Regions from separate parts of the Streptomyces sp. NPDC021020 genome, predicted to be linked through region 1. Evidence: riboswitches for the same ligand, from Rfam matches in the RefSeq annotation. Region 1 holds a riboswitch; the other holds the start of a gene.

Region 1 (7,654 bases):
CTGGCGTCCTTCTCGGTGCCCGAGCCGCGGATGGCGGTGATCACCCCCTTCGACAGCAGCAGCCTGCGCAACATCGAGGAGGCGATCCGCAACTCCGACCTCGGCGTCAACCCGAGCAACGACGGCCGCATCATCCGGGTGGTCTTCCCGCAGCTCACCGAGGAGCGGCGGCGCGAGTTCATCAAGGTCGCCAAGGGCAAGGGCGAGGACGCCAAGATCTCCATCCGCAGCGTCCGCCGCAAGGCGAAGGAGACGCTGGACAAGCTGGTCAAGGACGGCGAGTCCGGCGAGGACGAGGTGCGCCGCGCGGAGAAGGAGCTCGACGACACGACGTCGAAGTACGTCGCCCAGGTCGACGAGCTGCTCAAGCACAAGGAAGCGGAGCTGCTGGAGGTCTGACGGCCCCCTGTGCCGTCCACGACCCTCCCCGGGCCCCGCGGGGGCCCTTCACGGGCCTCCTGCGGCCCGTTCCGGGCCCGGCCGCGGCCCGAGGGCCCGCCGGCCCGCACCCGCTCCTCCGCACACCCCGACGACGACGCGAGGCGAAGCTCAGTGAACGACTCTTCCTGGGGCGCTTCGCCGCGCGCCGGTCACCGGGGAGCAACGGAGAACACCGCAGCCGCGGCCACCGACGTCGCCGAGGCCGTGGTCACCGCCCCGGCGGCGTATTCCGCGGCGGAAAGCCGCACCGGGAGGAAGACTCCAGCTATGCCGCCCTCGCCGCCGGCGTCCGAACCGACGCCCCCGCAGCCCGCCCCCGCGAAGAAGTCCGCAGGGCGGAACCTCCAGGCGGCGATAGGCGTGGGCGTCGGGCTCGGCGTGGTGGTGCTGGCCTCGCTCTTCCTCGTCAAGCAGGTCTTCGTCGGCGTCGTGGTGGCGGCCGTCGCGGTCGGCGTGTGGGAGCTGACCTCGCGGCTCGCCGAGCGCAAGGGCATCCACGCGCCGCTGGTGCCGCTCGTGGTGGGCGGCGCGGCCATGGTGGTCGTCGGGTATCTGAAGGGCGCCGACGGGGCCTGGATCGCGATGGCGCTGACCGCGCTGGCGATCCTGGTCTGGCGTATGGCCCAGCCCCCGCACGACTACCTCAGGGACGTCACGGCGGCCGTCTTCGTGGCCTTCTACGTGCCCTTCCTCGCCACCTTCGTGGTGATGATGCTCGCCGCGGACGACGGCCCCCGCCGGGTGCTGGCCTTCCTCGTGCTCACCGTGGTCAGCGACACGGGCGCCTACGCGGTCGGCTGGCGCTTCGGCCGCACCAAGCTCGCCCCGCGGATCAGCCCCGGCAAGACCCGCGCGGGGCTCGCGGGCGCGATCGGCTTCGCCATGGTGGCGGGCGCGCTGCTGATGGAGTTCTCCATCGACGGCGGCCACTGGTGGCAGGGCCTGGTCCTGGGCCTGGCCGCCGCGGTCAGCGCCACCCTCGGCGACCTCGGCGAGTCGATGATCAAGCGGGATCTCGACATCAAGGACATGGGCACCCTGCTGCCGGGCCACGGCGGCATCATGGACCGCCTCGACAGCCTGCTGCCGACCGCCCCGATCGTCTGGCTCCTGCTGGTCGCCTTCGTCGGCCAGGGCTGACCCCGCCCGCGTCCCCGGCAGGGTTCTCCACAGGGCCGCCGCCCGCGCGGCGCGGGCTTCCTCCGCGATCTGGGACACTGGAGGAATCATGCCTGCACCCGGAGAACTGACTTTCGCCGTGCCGCGCGGGGCCAAGAAGCCCCCGCGGCATCTCGCCGACCTCTCGCCCGCCGAACGACGGGAGGCGGTGGCCGCGCTCGGGGAGAAGCCCTTCCGGGCCAAGCAGCTGTCGCAGCACTACTTCGCGCGGTACGCCGACGACCCCGCCGCCTGGACGGACATCCCGGCCGCGGCCCGCGGCAAGCTCGCCGGGGATCTGCTGCCGGAGCTCATGACCGTCGTCCGGCACGCCTCGTGCGACGACGGCGACACCCGCAAGACGCTGTGGCGGCTCTTCGACGGGACGCTCGTCGAGTCGGTGCTGATGCGCTACCCGGACCGCGTCACCATGTGCATCTCGTCACAGGCCGGCTGCGGCATGAACTGCCCCTTCTGCGCCACCGGCCAGGCCGGTCTGGACCGCAACCTGTCGACCGCGGAGATCGTGCACCAGATCGTGGCCGGCATGAAGTCGCTGCGCGACGGGGAGGTGCCGGGCGGACCGGCCCGGCTGTCGAACGTCGTCTTCATGGGGATGGGCGAGCCGCTCGCCAACTACAACCGCGTGGTCGGTGCGATCCGCCGGCTGACCGACCCCGAGCCGGACGGCCTGGGGCTGTCGCAGCGCGGTATCACCGTCTCCACGGTGGGCCTGGTGCCGGCCATGCACCGCTTCGCGGACGAGGGCTTCAAGTGCCGCCTCGCGGTCTCCCTGCACGCCCCGGACGACGAGCTGCGCGACACCCTGGTGCCGGTCAACACCCGCTGGAAGGTGCGCGAGGTGCTGGACGCGGCCTGGCACTACGCCGAGGTCTCCGGGCGCCGGATCTCGATCGAGTACGCGCTGATCCGCGACGTCAACGACCAGGCATGGCGTGCCGACCGGCTGGGCAAGCTGCTGAAGAACCACCGGGTGCACGTCAACCTGATCCCGCTCAACCCCACGCCCGGGTCCAAGTGGACGGCCTCCCGCCCGGAGGACGAGCGGGCCTTCGTGGCCGGTCTTGAGGCGCACGGCGTGCCCGTGACCGTACGCGACACCCGTGGCCAGGAGATCGACGGCGCCTGCGGGCAGCTGGCGGCGGCGGAGCGCTGACCTGCTGCTATCGTACGGTCGGCGCTCGCGTCGGCCCGCGGTCACCGCAGCTCGCGGCCGTACACGCGGTCGTCGGCGGCCGTTGGCGGTCGTACAACAGAACATTCCGACAGGGGAGCGCCTGCGACGGCGCTGAGAGTGCGGCGAGGGATCCGGCGAAGGATCCCAGGCCGCAGACCCTCCCACCTGATCCGGGTCATACCGGCGTAGGGAGTCAGCACAGATGAAGACCACTGCTCGGCGTGCCGTGGGCGCGCTCGTCGCCGCCGGCACGGCGGCGTCCGTCCTGGCCGCGTGCGGCAGCGACTCGGGCGACGGCGACAAGGCGGCGGGCTCCGGCTCCAAGACCGTCACGCTCGTCAGCCACGACTCGTTCGCGGCCTCGAAGTCCGTCCTCGCGGAATTCACCAAGGAGACCGGCTACACCGTCAAGGTGCTGCGCGGCGGGGACGCGGGCGCGGCCGTCAACCAGGCCATCCTCACCAAGGACCACCCGCGCGGCGACGTCTTCTTCGGCGTCGACAACACCCTGCTGTCCCGCGCGCTCGACAACGGCCTGTTCACGCCCTACGCCGCCAAGGACCTCGGGCAGGTCGCCGCCGACCTGCAACTGGACGCCGCGCAGCACCGCGTCACGCCGATCGACTCCGGCGACGTCTGCGTCAACTACGACCGGGCCTACTTCACGTCCCACCACCTGGCCCCGCCGCAGACCTTCGCCGACCTGGTCAAGCCCGCCTACAAGAACCTGCTGGTCACCGAGAACGTCTCGACGTCCTCGCCCGGCCTGGCCTTCCTGCTGGGCAGCGCGGCCACCTACGGCGATTCGGGGTGGCAGGACTACTGGAAGCAGCTCAAGGCCAACGGCGTCGAGGTCGTCGACAGCTGGGAGCAGGCGTACAACGACCGGTTCTCCGGCTCGTCCGCGGGCAAGCAGGCCAAGGGCGACCGGCCGCTGGCGGTCTCCTACGCCTCCAGCCCGCCCGCCGAGGTCCTCGGCGTCAGCCCCGCGCCCGCGCAGTCGCCCGTCGGCGTGGCGACCGGCACGTGCTTCCGGCAGATCGAGTTCGCCGGCCTGCTGCACGGCGCGAAGAACCCCGCGGGCGGCAAGGCCCTCATCGACTTCATGCTCGGCAAGACCTTCCAGCAGGACATGCCGCTCCAGATGTACGTCGACCCGGTGCGCGGCGACGCCGTCGAGCCGCCGGTCTTCGTCAAGTACGGCGCCAAGGTCGAGCACCCCACCACGCTCGCGCCCGACACCATCGCCGCCAAGCGCGACGAATGGGTCCAGGCGTGGAACGGGATCGTCCTGAAGTGAGCGTGACGTGAGCACGCTGCGGACCGCGCCTCCGCGCGGCGCGCGGCGGGACGGGGCCCGCGGCTCGCGGCGCCGCGCCCTGGCGGTGCGCGCCGCGCTGACGGCGCTGCCGCTGCTCTTCTTCGCGGCCTTCTTCGGCTACCCGGTGGCGGCGATCGTCGGCCGCGGGCTGCACCAGGGCGGCGCCTGGCACCTGAGCCGGATCGGCGACGTGCTGGGCGACCCCGGGATCCGGCACGTGCTGTGGTTCACCTGCTGGCAGGCCGCCGCCTCGACCGGGCTGACGCTGCTGGTGGGGCTGCCCGCCGCGTACGTCTTCGCGCGGCTGGACTTCCCCGGGCGGCGGCTGCTGCGCGCGGTCGTGACGGTGCCCTTCGTGCTGCCGACCGTCGTCGCGGGCTCGGCCTTCCTGGCGCTGCTCGGCCGCGGCGGCTTCACCGACTCGCTGCTCGGGGTGCGGCTCGACACCGGCGTGTGGGCGATCCTCGTCGCGCACGTCTTCTTCAACTTCGCCGTCGTGGTCCGCACCGTCGGCGGGCTGTGGGCGCAGCTGGACCCGGCGCAGGAGGAGGCCGCCCGGATGCTCGGCGCGGGCCGCTTCGCCGCCTGGCGCAGCGTGACGCTGCCCGCGCTCGGCCCGTCGGTGGCCGCTGCCGCGCTCATGGTCTACCTCTTCACCTTCACCTCCTTCGGCGTCATCCAGATCCTCGGCGGACCGCTCTACTCCACCCTGGAGGTCGAGATCTACCGGCAGACCGCCGAGATCTTCGACCTGCCGACGGCGGCCGTGCTGACCCTGCTGCAATTCGCCGCGGTGCTGGCCATCCTCGCCCTGCACGGCTGGACGGTACGGCGGCGCGAGTCGGCGCTGAAGCTGGTGGACCCCGCGCGTACCGCGCACCGGCCGAGCGGCGCGGCAGAGCGCACCCTGCTCGGCGCCGTCCTCGCGGTCGTCGCCGTGGTCATCCTGCTGCCGCTCGGCGTGCTCGCCGCCCGCTCCTTCGACACCCCCGGCGGCTACGGCCTGGCCTTCTACCGCGCCCTCGGGTCGGACGACGGCGGCACCTTCAGCGTCGCCCCCTGGCAGACCGTCGGCAATTCGCTGCGCTTCGCGGCGCTGGCCACCATCATCGCCCTGGTGATCGGCGGGCTCGCGGCGGCCGCGCTGGTGCGCAGGCCGGGGCGGCTGATGCGCGGCTTCGACGCGCTGCTGATGCTGCCGCTCGGCACCTCCGCCGTCACCATCGGCTTCGGATTCCTCATCGCCCTGGACAAGCCGCCGCTGGACCTGCGGGACTCCTGGCTGCTGGTGCCGCTCGCACAGGCGCTGGTGGGCGCGCCCTTCGTCGTGCGGGTGATGCTGCCGGTGCTGCGGGCCGTCGACACCCGGCTGCGGGAGGCCGCGGCGGTGCTGGGCGCCTCGCCCTGGCGGGTGTGGCGCGAGGTGGAACTGCCGCTGGTCTCCCGGGCCGTGGCCATTGCCGCGGGTTTCGCCTTCGCCGTCTCGCTCGGCGAGTTCGGCGCCACCGTCTTCATCGCCCGTCCCGACAACCCCACCCTGCCGGTCGCCGTCGCCCGCCTGCTGGGCCGCGCCGGGCCCATGAACTACGGCCAGGCGATGGCCCTGAGCACCGTGCTGATGGTGGTCTGCGCCGCCAGCCTGCTGGTGCTGGAACGTTTCCGCCCCACGAGCGCCGGGGAGCTGTGACCCGCTGTGAAGAACGCCGATCCGACGCGTACCCCCGGCCCCGTACATCCCGCCGGTGCCTCGCACATTGCCGAGCCGGGGCATACTGCCGAGCCGCGGCACATCGCCGGGTCGGCCGCAGGCCCCTCGCCGGGGGACGGCGCCCTGCTGCGGCTGGACGCCGCGACCGTGCGCTTCGGGCAGCGGACCGCGCTGGACGCGGTCGACCTGGCCGTTGCCGAGCACGAGATCGTCTGTGTGCTGGGGCCCAGCGGCAGCGGTAAGTCCACGCTGCTGCGGGTCGTGGCCGGGCTGCAGGACCTGGCCTCGGGACAGGTGCTGCTGGACGGCGCCGACCAGCGCGGGGTGCCGCCGCACCGGCGCGGCGTCGGGCTGATGTTCCAGGACCACCAGCTCTTCCCGCAGCGGGACGTCGGCGGGAACGTCGGCTTCGGGCCGCGCATGCACAAGGCGCCGCGCGAGCGGCGCGAGCAGCGGGTCGCCGAGCTGCTCGACCTGGTCGGCCTGCCCGGTGCGCAGTCCCGCGGCGTCGCGGAGCTGTCCGGCGGCGAGCAGCAGCGGGTCGCCCTCGCCCGCGCGCTGGCGCCCGAACCGCGGCTGCTCATGCTGGACGAGCCGCTCGGCCAGCTCGACCGCTCGCTGCGCGAACGGCTGGTCGTGGAGCTGCGGCAGCTCTTCGGACGGCTGGGCACCACCGTGCTGGCCGTCACCCACGACCAGGGCGAGGCCTTCGCGCTCGCCGACCGCGTGGTCGTCATGCGCGACGGCCGGATCGCCCAGACGGGCACCCCGCTGGAGGTCTGGCAGCACCCGGCGGACGAGTTCGTCGCCCGCTTCCTGGGCTTCGACGCCGTCACCGGCGCCGTCGTGACCGGCGGCACGGCCGCCACCGGCTGGGGCGGGCTGCCCGTACCGCCCGGCACCCCGGACGGCCCCTGCCGGCTGCTGGTCCGGCCCACCGGGGTGCGCCTGGTCGCCCCGGACGCGGCGGGCGCGCTGCGCTGCACCGTGGCCGCCCGCACCTTCCGCGGCGGGCACGTGGCCGTGACGCTGCGGCCCGAGCGCGGCCCCGAGCTGGAGGCGGAGTGCGCGCTGCGCGCCGCTCCGGCCGAGGGCGCGGCCGTCGGCGTGGTGTTCGACCCGGAGGACGTCGTCGTCCTGCCCGGCTGAGCGGCCCGCGCCCGTCCTGCCCGCGCCCGTCCTGCCCGCGCCCGTCCTCCCCGGGAGCGGAAGAAGCACCCGAACGGGCACCGATGAGTTTCGCCGGCCCGGACCGTCCTATCTGCTGGAGGCGCACGAGCGCCCCCCCGCGGACCGAAGGACCCGGACGAGAACGGAGCCCGCCATGCAGCAGAAGATCACGACGTTCCTCTGGTACGACGACCAGGCCGAGGAGGCCGTGGCGCTCTACACCTCGCTCTTCGACGACTCCCGCGTGGTCAAGGTGCAGCACTACGGCGAGGCCGGCCCCGGGACACCGGGCAGCGTGATGATCGTGGAGTTCGAACTGGGTGGGCAGCGCTTCCTCGCGCTCAACGGCGGGCCGGAATTCACCTTCAACGAGGCGATGTCGCTCAGCGTCGACTGCGACTCGCAGGAGGAGGTCGACCGGCTGTGGTCCGCGCTGACCGCGAACGGCGGCGAGGAGGGGCCCTGCGGCTGGCTCAAGGACCCCTACGGAGTGTCCTGGCAGATCGTGCCCACCCGGCTCAACGAGCTGATCAACGACCCGGATCAGAACAGGTCGCAGGCCGCCGTGAAGGCCATGCTCGGCATGAAGAAGCTGGTGGTCTCGGAGCTGGAGGCCGCCGCCGACGCGGTCTGAGCGGCGCGCCGCCCCCGCCCCGGC
Region 2 (7,654 bases), on a different contig from region 1:
ACTGCCCGATGATGTTGCGCAGCTCGGCGACCGAGTGGTTCACCGCGGTCAGGTGCGCGCAGGGGGTGAGCGTGGTGTCGGAGACGATCCGGTCGGTGGCACGGACGGTGCCGTCGCGCGAGGAGCCGCCGGCGCCGTAGGTGACCGACACGAAGGTCGGCTGCACCGCCTCGATGCGCCGGATCGCGTTCCACAGCGTCCGCTCGCCCTTCTCCGTCTTGGGCGCGGTGAACTCGAAGGAGTACGAGCGGCGGCCGGACGCGAGCAGCTCACGGATGGTGAGCGCTCGGTCCGTCCGCGTGGACGGGGTTCCCAGGGCCATGAGTGCAGGCTAACCGCGGTCGGCGACCGAGCGTCACCGGAACGGGGAATATGCCCGAATACGCCCGTTCCCCGTCCACCCTGTGGACAGCCCGCAGGCACCCGCCGTCGACCGGCGGTGACGCGGCCCCGGCGGGGTCAGGCGCGCACGGCCGCCGCGAGCCCGCGGGCGGCCTCGTACGGATCGGCGGCCTCGGTGATCGCCCGGACCACCACGATCCGCCGCGCGCCCGCCGCCAGCACCTCGCCGACGTTGCCCGCGTCGATGCCGCCGATCGCGAACCACGGCCGGTCCGTGCCGAGCCCCGCGGCGTACCGCACCAGGTCCAGGCCGGGCGCCGGGCGGCCCGGCTTGGTGGGCGTCGGCCACACCGGGCCGGTGCAGAAGTAGTCCGCGCCCGGCTGCCCGGCCGCCGCGGCCGCCTCCGCCTCGCTATGGCAGGAGCGGCCGATCAGCACGTCCTCGCCCAGCAGGGCGCGCGCGGCGGGCACCGGCAGATCGCCCTGCCCCAGGTGCAGGACGTCCGCGCCCGCCGCGTGCGCCACGTCGGCCCGGTCGTTGACGGCGAGCAGCCGCCCGTGCCGCCGGCACGCGTCCGCGAGGACGGCGAGCGCCGCCAGCTCCTCGCGGGCCTCGATGCCCTTCTGCCGCAGCTGGATCACGTCCACCCCGCCGGCCAGGGCCGCGTCGGCGAACTCCGCGAGATCGCCGCGCTCCTGCCGGGCGTCGGTGCACAGATACAGCCGGGCGTCCGCCAGCCGTTCGCGTGCCGTGCTGCTGGTCATACGGGCGGCTCCCCGGGGCGGGCGGCGGACGGGGCGCCGCAGGGCTTACACGGCGAGCGCCTGGGCGCGGCGCTTCACCTCGGTCCCCCGATTCTCCCGCAGCGCCTGTGCCGGGGTGCCGGGCAGGGTCTCATCGGCGGTGAAGAGCCACTCCAGGGCCTCCTCGTCGGAGAACCCGTCGTCCTTCAGGACGGTCAGCGTGCCGGCCAGGCCCTTGATGATCTTGCCCTCGCCGATGAAGGCGGCGGGCACCATGAGCACCTTGTTCTCCCCGCGGCGGACCGCGAGCAGTTGCCCCTCCTTGATGAGCGGGCGGATACGGGTGATGTCGAGCCCCAGCCCGTCGGCGACCTCGGGGAGGGTGAGCCAATCGGGGACGAGCGCGTCGATATGTGCGTCAACTGACGAGAAAACAGTCACGGGACAAGCCTGCCACCTGCCGCCGACAAGCGCTGCGGGGCGGCGCCGTCCGGGCACCCGGACATGGGCCGTTCCGCCTACCGCGCCGCCGACCTCAGCGGCACCGCCGGGTCGGCGGCCAGCGCCGGGTCCACCGACGCCGAGCTGCCGATCAGCTTGCGGGCCTGCGCCAGATCCCGCGGCCGCCCCACCGCGAGCACCGCCGCCAGCCGCTCGCCGCGCAGCCAGCACGCCGACCACGCGTCCGTCGCCGGATCGCCCCGCATCAGCAGCGTGTCGGCGCCGGCGTGGTGCCCGGCGTACTGCACGAAGCGCCCGAACTGCTCCGACCAGAAGTACGGCACCGGGTCGTACACCTCGTCGCCGCCCAGTACGTTCGCCGCGGCCGTACGCGGGCCCTGCAGGGCGTTGTCCCAGTGGTGGACCAGCAGCCGCTCGCCGTACCGGGCCGACGGGAAGGACGCGCAGTCGCCCACCGCGAAGACGTCCGGCGCGGTCGTCCGCAGCCGGTCGTCGGCGACGACCGCGCCGTCCGTCCCGAGTGCGACACCCGCCCCGGCCAGCCAGCCCGTCGCCGGACGCGCCCCGATCCCCACCACCACGGCCTCCGCCGCAATCCGGCTGCCGTCCGCGAGCACCACCGCGCCGGGCTCCAGCTGCGCCACCGGGGTACCCGTCCGCAGCTCGACCCCCGCCTCGTCGTACCAGGCCCGCATGTGCGCGGTCACGACCGCGGGCAGCACCCCCGCGAGCGGCCGGTCCGCCGCCTCCACGACCGTCACCGCGCAGCCCGCCTGCCGGGCCGCGGTCGCGAACTCCGCGCCGATCCAGCCGGCGCCCACGACGACCACGTCCTGACCCGCGTCCAGCACGGGACGCAGCGCCGCCGCGTCGTCCAGCGTCCGCAGCAGATGCACGCCGGGCAACCCCGTCGTCCCCGGCAGCGCCACCGGATACGCCCCGGTGGCCACCACGAGCCGGTCGTACGGGACCGCGCCCGCGTCCGTCACCACCTCGCGCTCCCCCGTGCGCAGCGCCTGCGCCCGCACCCCCAGCCGCACGTCCACCCGCAGGGCGTCGAAGTCCACGTCGAACCTGGCGTCGTCGGCCGGGCCGCCCAGCAGTACCGCCTTCGACAGCGGCGGCCTGTCGTACGGGGCGTGCGGTTCGTCCCCGATCAGCGTGATCTCGTCCGCCGAGCCCATCTCTCTGAGGGCCACGGCTGTCTGCACGCCGGCCATGCCGGCTCCGACGATGACGAATTTCCGGCTGCTCATTTCCTCACGGTAGCGCTCCGCGGTGCCGCCGCCGGGCGGGGCGTGCGGCTTTCCCACCGCGGTGGGTGCCCGCGCCTGGCGGCGCGGGGTGTTTCCCACCCGCACCACCCGTGCGAGTCAGATGTCGTCTGACGGCCCCCCTGTGGGGCTCAACCACCATCGGCGGCGAACCCGCCACACCCCGCCGGGTAACAACAGGGGCGCGAGGAACTGCGCGAGCAACCACCCACCGGCGGGCGGTCGCATGTCGAACCGCACCACCCGTCCCGGGGCGCTCGCCGGGGAGGGATAGGGTGAGTCACGAGTTGGACTCGCGGGAGCCTGGGGTGGACCGGGCTGAGAGGGCGGCTGGTCGCCGCCGACCGTAGGAACCTGATCCGGGTCATTCCGGCGAAGGGAGGAGCTGACGTCCATGCGGACGTACCGAACGCACCCGCACCCCGACGTACTGATCATCGGCGGCGGCATCATCGGCCTCGCCACGGCCTGGCGCGCAGCGCAGCGCGGCCTGCGGACGGCGGTCGCCGACCCCGCACCCGGCGGCGGAGCCGCCCACGTCGCGGCGGGCATGCTCGCCGCCGTCACGGAGCTGCAGTACGGCGAGCAGGCCCTGCTCGACCTGAACCTCGCCTCCGCCGCCCGCTACGCGGGCTTCGCCGCGGAGCTGAGCGAGGCGACGGGCCTGGACACCGGCTACCGCCCGTGCGGCACCCTCGCGGTGGCGCTGGACGCCGACGACCGCGCGCAGCTGCGCGACCTGCACGCCTTCCAGACGGAACTGGGCCTGGACTCCCACTGGCTGACCGGCCGCGAGTGCCGCCGCCTGGAGCCGATGCTCGCGCCCGGCGTACGCGGCGGCCTGCGGGTGGACGGCGACCACCAGGTCGACCCACGGCGGCTGGCGGCGGCGCTGCTGAGAGCGGCGGAGCTCGCGGGCGTGGAGTTCCTGCGGGCGCGCGCCGCCCGGGTGGAGTCGGCGGGGGGCCGGGTGACCGGCGCGGTGCTCGCGGACGGCACGACGGTGACCGCCGCCCAGACCGTGCTGGCCGCGGGCAGCGAGAGCGGGCGGATCGACGGGATACCGCCCGAGCTGCTGCCGCCCGTGCGCCCGGTGAAGGGCCAGATCCTGCGGCTGCGGATCCCGGCCTCGCACGCGCCGTTCCTGTCGCGTACGGTCCGCGCGGTGGTCCGCGGCAGCCATGTGTACCTGGTGCCGCGCGACAACGGCGAGCTGGTGCTCGGCGCGACGAGCGAGGAGTTCGGCTGGGACACCACGGTGACCGCCGGCGGGGTCTACGAACTCCTGCGGGACGCACACGAGTTGGTGCCCGGCATCACCGAACTCCCGCTCACCGAGACGCTCGCGGGTCTGCGCCCCGGCTCACCGGACAACGCCCCGCTGCTGGGCCGCACCGCGCTGGACGGCCTGCTGTTCGCGACCGGCCACCACCGCAACGGCGTGCTGCTCACGCCGGTCACCGGCGACGCGATGGCCGCGGTGCTGACCTCCGCGGACGGCGAACTCCCGGCGTACGCGGCGGCGTTCGGAGCGCAGCGGTTCGCCGCCCGGGAGCCGGGGACCTACCAGGAGCTGAGCGTATGAACGCCACGCGTACGCCGGGCGGCGCGCGGATCACCGTGCACGTCAACGGGCGGGCCCACGAACTGGACGCGCCCGTCGCCCTCGATGCCCTGGTCGCGGAGCTGACGACCGCGCCCTCGGGGGTGGCCGCGGCGCTCAACGAGACGGTCGTCCCGCGGACCCGCTGGTCCGCGACCCCGCTGTCCGACGGCGACCGCGTCGAGGTGCTGACCGCGGTCCAGGGAGGCTGAACGATGACGACGACGGCACCGGCGACGGCGGCCGACCCCCTGATCGTCGGCGGGGTCGCGTTCGGCTCCCGGCTGATCATGGGCACGGGCGGCGCGCCCAGCCTGGAGGTGCTGGAGCACGCGCTCGTCGCGTCCGGCACCGAGCTGACCACGGTGGCGATGCGCCGCCTCGACCCGACCACGCAGGGCTCCGTGCTGTCGGTGCTCACCCGGCTCGGCATCCGCGTGCTGCCCAACACCGCGGGCTGCTTCACGGCGGGCGAGGCCGTGCTGACCGCGCGGCTGGCGCGGGAGGCGCTGGGCACGGACTGGATCAAGCTCGAAGTCATCGCGGACGAGCGGACGTTGCTGCCGGATCCGGTCGAACTGCTGGACGCGGCGGAGGTGCTGGTCGACGACGGTTTCACGGTGCTGCCGTACACGAACGACGACCCGGTGCTCGCGCGGAAGCTGGAGGACGTCGGCTGCGCGGCGGTCATGCCGCTGGGCTCCCCCATCGGCTCGGGCCTGGGCATCCGCAACCCGCACAACTTCCGGCTGATCACCGAGCGCGCGGGAGTCCCCGTCATCCTGGACGCGGGCGCGGGCACGGCCTCCGACGTCGCCCTCGCGATGGAACTCGGCTGCGCGGCCGTGATGCTGGCCTCCGCGGTGACCCGCGCGCAGCACCCCGCGGTCATGGCCGAGGCGATGCGCCACGCGGTGACCGCCGGCCGCCTCGCCCACCGCGCGGGCCGCATCCCCCGCCGCCACCACGCCCTGGCGTCCTCCCCGACGGAGGGCGTGCCCGACTTCGACCCGGAGAGACCGGCGTTCTGAGTGGGGCAGGACGCTCCTGCCGGTCATGCCGATGGTTACGGTTTGGCCGCGTTCGCCACGGCATCGCCACAGTGCCGCGGCGAACGGGGACCGGCGTCGTACCCGGCTCGTAGAATCGGACGTCGTGGACACCACCGTGCAGGATCCGCTGGTCGGGCAGACGCTGGACGGGCGTTACCGGGTCGAGGCCCGGATCGCCGTCGGCGGGATGGCCACGGTCTACCGCGCCCTGGACACCCGGCTCGACCGGGTGCTCGCGCTGAAGGTCATGCACCCGGGGCTCGCCGCGGACGGCGGCTTCGTGGAGCGGTTCATCCGCGAGGCGAAGGCCGTGGCACGGCTGTCGCACCCGAATGTCGTGGGCGTCTTCGACCAGGGCACGGACGGCACGTACGTGTACCTGGCCATGGAGTACGTCGCCGGCTGCACGCTGCGCGACGTGCTGCGCGAGCGCGGCGCGCTCACCCCGCGGGCGGCGCTCGACGTGCTGGAGCCGGTGCTCGCGGCGCTGGGGGCGGCGCACCGCGCCGGGCTCGTGCACCGCGACGCCAAGCCGGAGAACGTCCTGATCGGCGACGCGGGCCGGGTCAAGGTCGCCGACTTCGGCCTGGTCAGGGGCGTGGACGCGCAGACGAGCAGCTCGGGCGCGCTGCTCGGCACGGTGTCGTACCTGGCGCCCGAGCAGATCGGCCACGGCCAGGTGGACGAGCGGACGGACGTGTACGCGTGCGGCGTGATGCTGTACGAGATGCTGACCGGCGCGAAGCCGTACGAGGGCGACACCGCGATGGAGGTGATCGTCCGGCGGCTCAACGAGGACGTGCCGCCGCCCTCCGCCGCCCTGCCCGGGCTCGCGCCGCAACTGGACGCGCTGGTGGCCCGGGCCACCAGCCGCGACCCTGAGGGCCGCCCGGCGGACGCGGTGGCGCTGCTCGCGGAGGTGCGGGCGGTGCGCGCGGAGCTGACGGACGAGGAGCTGGACCACCGCGCGGCCCCCGTGCAGACGGCCGGGTCCGTACCGGTGGGCGCGGAGGATCCGACGAGCGTCGTGCACCCGCTGGCGGCGCTGGCGATGCCGGCCCCGCCCGCGCCGTCCGGCCAGGGGGACGACGAGCTGCACCGTACGACCCGGCTGCTGCCGCGGCGGCCCGCGGACGGGGAGCCGTACAGCATCGACGACACGCCCACGGCTCCGCCGCCCGTTCCCAGCCGTCCCGGCGGGAACGGCGGCAGGCAGGGGCGGGCGGTGCGCGGGCCGGCCTGGCGCGGCCGGCGCGGGGTGCTCGCGGTCCTGGCGGCGCTGCTGGTGGTGCTCGGGGTCGCGGGCGGCGTCTGGTACGTCAACGACGGGCAGTTCACGCACGTCCCGGGCGTGCTGGCGCTGCCGCAGGCCGAGGCGCAGCACAAGCTGAGCGCCGCGGGCCTGGACACCGAGGTGCGCAAGGACTATTCGCTCACGGTGCCGCGCGGCAGCGTGATCTCCACCGACCCGGCGCCCGGCAAGCGCATCCGCGGCAACGGCACGGTGACGCTGACCGTCTCGGAGGGCCCGCGCCAGGTGAAGGTGCCGGACGTGTCCGGGCACCCGCTCGCCGACGCGCAGCAGCAGCTCAAGGACGCGGGGCTGGTGCCGGGCACGGTGGGGAGGTCGTTCAACGACTCGGTGCCGCAGGGCTCGGTCATCGTGACGGACCCGCCCGCGGGCCGGGAGATCGCGCCGGGCACACCGATCGCCTTCACGATCTCCCGCGGCTCGCCGGTGGACGTACCGGACGTGATCGGGAAGTCGGTCACCGAGGCGCAGCAGACGTTGCAGGACGCGGGCTTCCAGGTGGTGCTGTCACCGGACAAGGCGTTCTCGGACGAGGCGGACAAGGACACCGTCGCCCTGGAGACCCCGGACCGCGACACCCAGGCGGCCAAGGGCGACACGGTGACGATCACGGTGTCCAAGGGGCAGCAGCTCTTCCCGGTGCCGGACGTCACGGGCCAGAACCAGGACGACGCGGAGGCGACCCTCAAGGCGGCGGGCTTCGAGGTGCGGGTGATCAGCCTGTTCTTCGGCGACACCGTCTTCAACGAGTCCCCGGACGGCGGCAGCCAGGCCCCGAAGGGCGCCACGGTCACCCTCTGGGTGCGCTGAGCGAAGCGACAGGCCCTAGAGCTCGGGCCCGTCGCCCGGCTCCTCCTGGTAGGAG

The links. Region 1 has a riboswitch for thiamine pyrophosphate ahead of ACH4SL_RS14785 (thiamine ABC transporter substrate binding subunit). Riboswitches for the same ligand answer to the same signal wherever they lie in the genome.
Region 2: it holds a riboswitch for thiamine pyrophosphate, as region 1 does, so the genes downstream of both, thiO (glycine oxidase ThiO) here and ACH4SL_RS14785 (thiamine ABC transporter substrate binding subunit) in region 1, are expected to answer to the same signal.

What each region holds. Positions count from the first base shown of each region.
Region 1 is NZ_JBIRQQ010000004.1:685,939-693,592, forward strand. It holds gene frr (ribosome recycling factor) at 1-399, shown strand, start outside; gene ACH4SL_RS14775 (phosphatidate cytidylyltransferase) at 553-1,581, shown strand; gene rlmN (23S rRNA (adenine(2503)-C(2))-methyltransferase RlmN) at 1,670-2,776, shown strand; TPP riboswitch at 2,878-3,006, shown strand; gene ACH4SL_RS14785 (thiamine ABC transporter substrate binding subunit) at 3,000-4,097, shown strand; gene ACH4SL_RS14790 (ABC transporter permease) at 4,183-5,805, shown strand; gene ACH4SL_RS14795 (ABC transporter ATP-binding protein) at 5,908-6,975, shown strand; gene ACH4SL_RS14800 (VOC family protein) at 7,151-7,630, shown strand.
Region 2 is NZ_JBIRQQ010000009.1:57,306-64,959, reverse strand. It holds gene metF (methylenetetrahydrofolate reductase [NAD(P)H]) at 1-322, opposite strand, end outside; gene thiE (thiamine phosphate synthase) at 460-1,107, opposite strand; gene ACH4SL_RS26350 (Rv2175c family DNA-binding protein) at 1,153-1,527, opposite strand; gene ACH4SL_RS26345 (NAD(P)/FAD-dependent oxidoreductase) at 1,605-2,804, opposite strand; TPP riboswitch at 3,108-3,220, shown strand; gene thiO (glycine oxidase ThiO) at 3,217-4,407, shown strand; gene thiS (sulfur carrier protein ThiS) at 4,404-4,637, shown strand; gene ACH4SL_RS26330 (thiazole synthase) at 4,641-5,456, shown strand; gene pknB (Stk1 family PASTA domain-containing Ser/Thr kinase) at 5,581-7,599, shown strand; gene ACH4SL_RS26320 (sulfite oxidase-like oxidoreductase) at 7,615-7,654, opposite strand, start outside.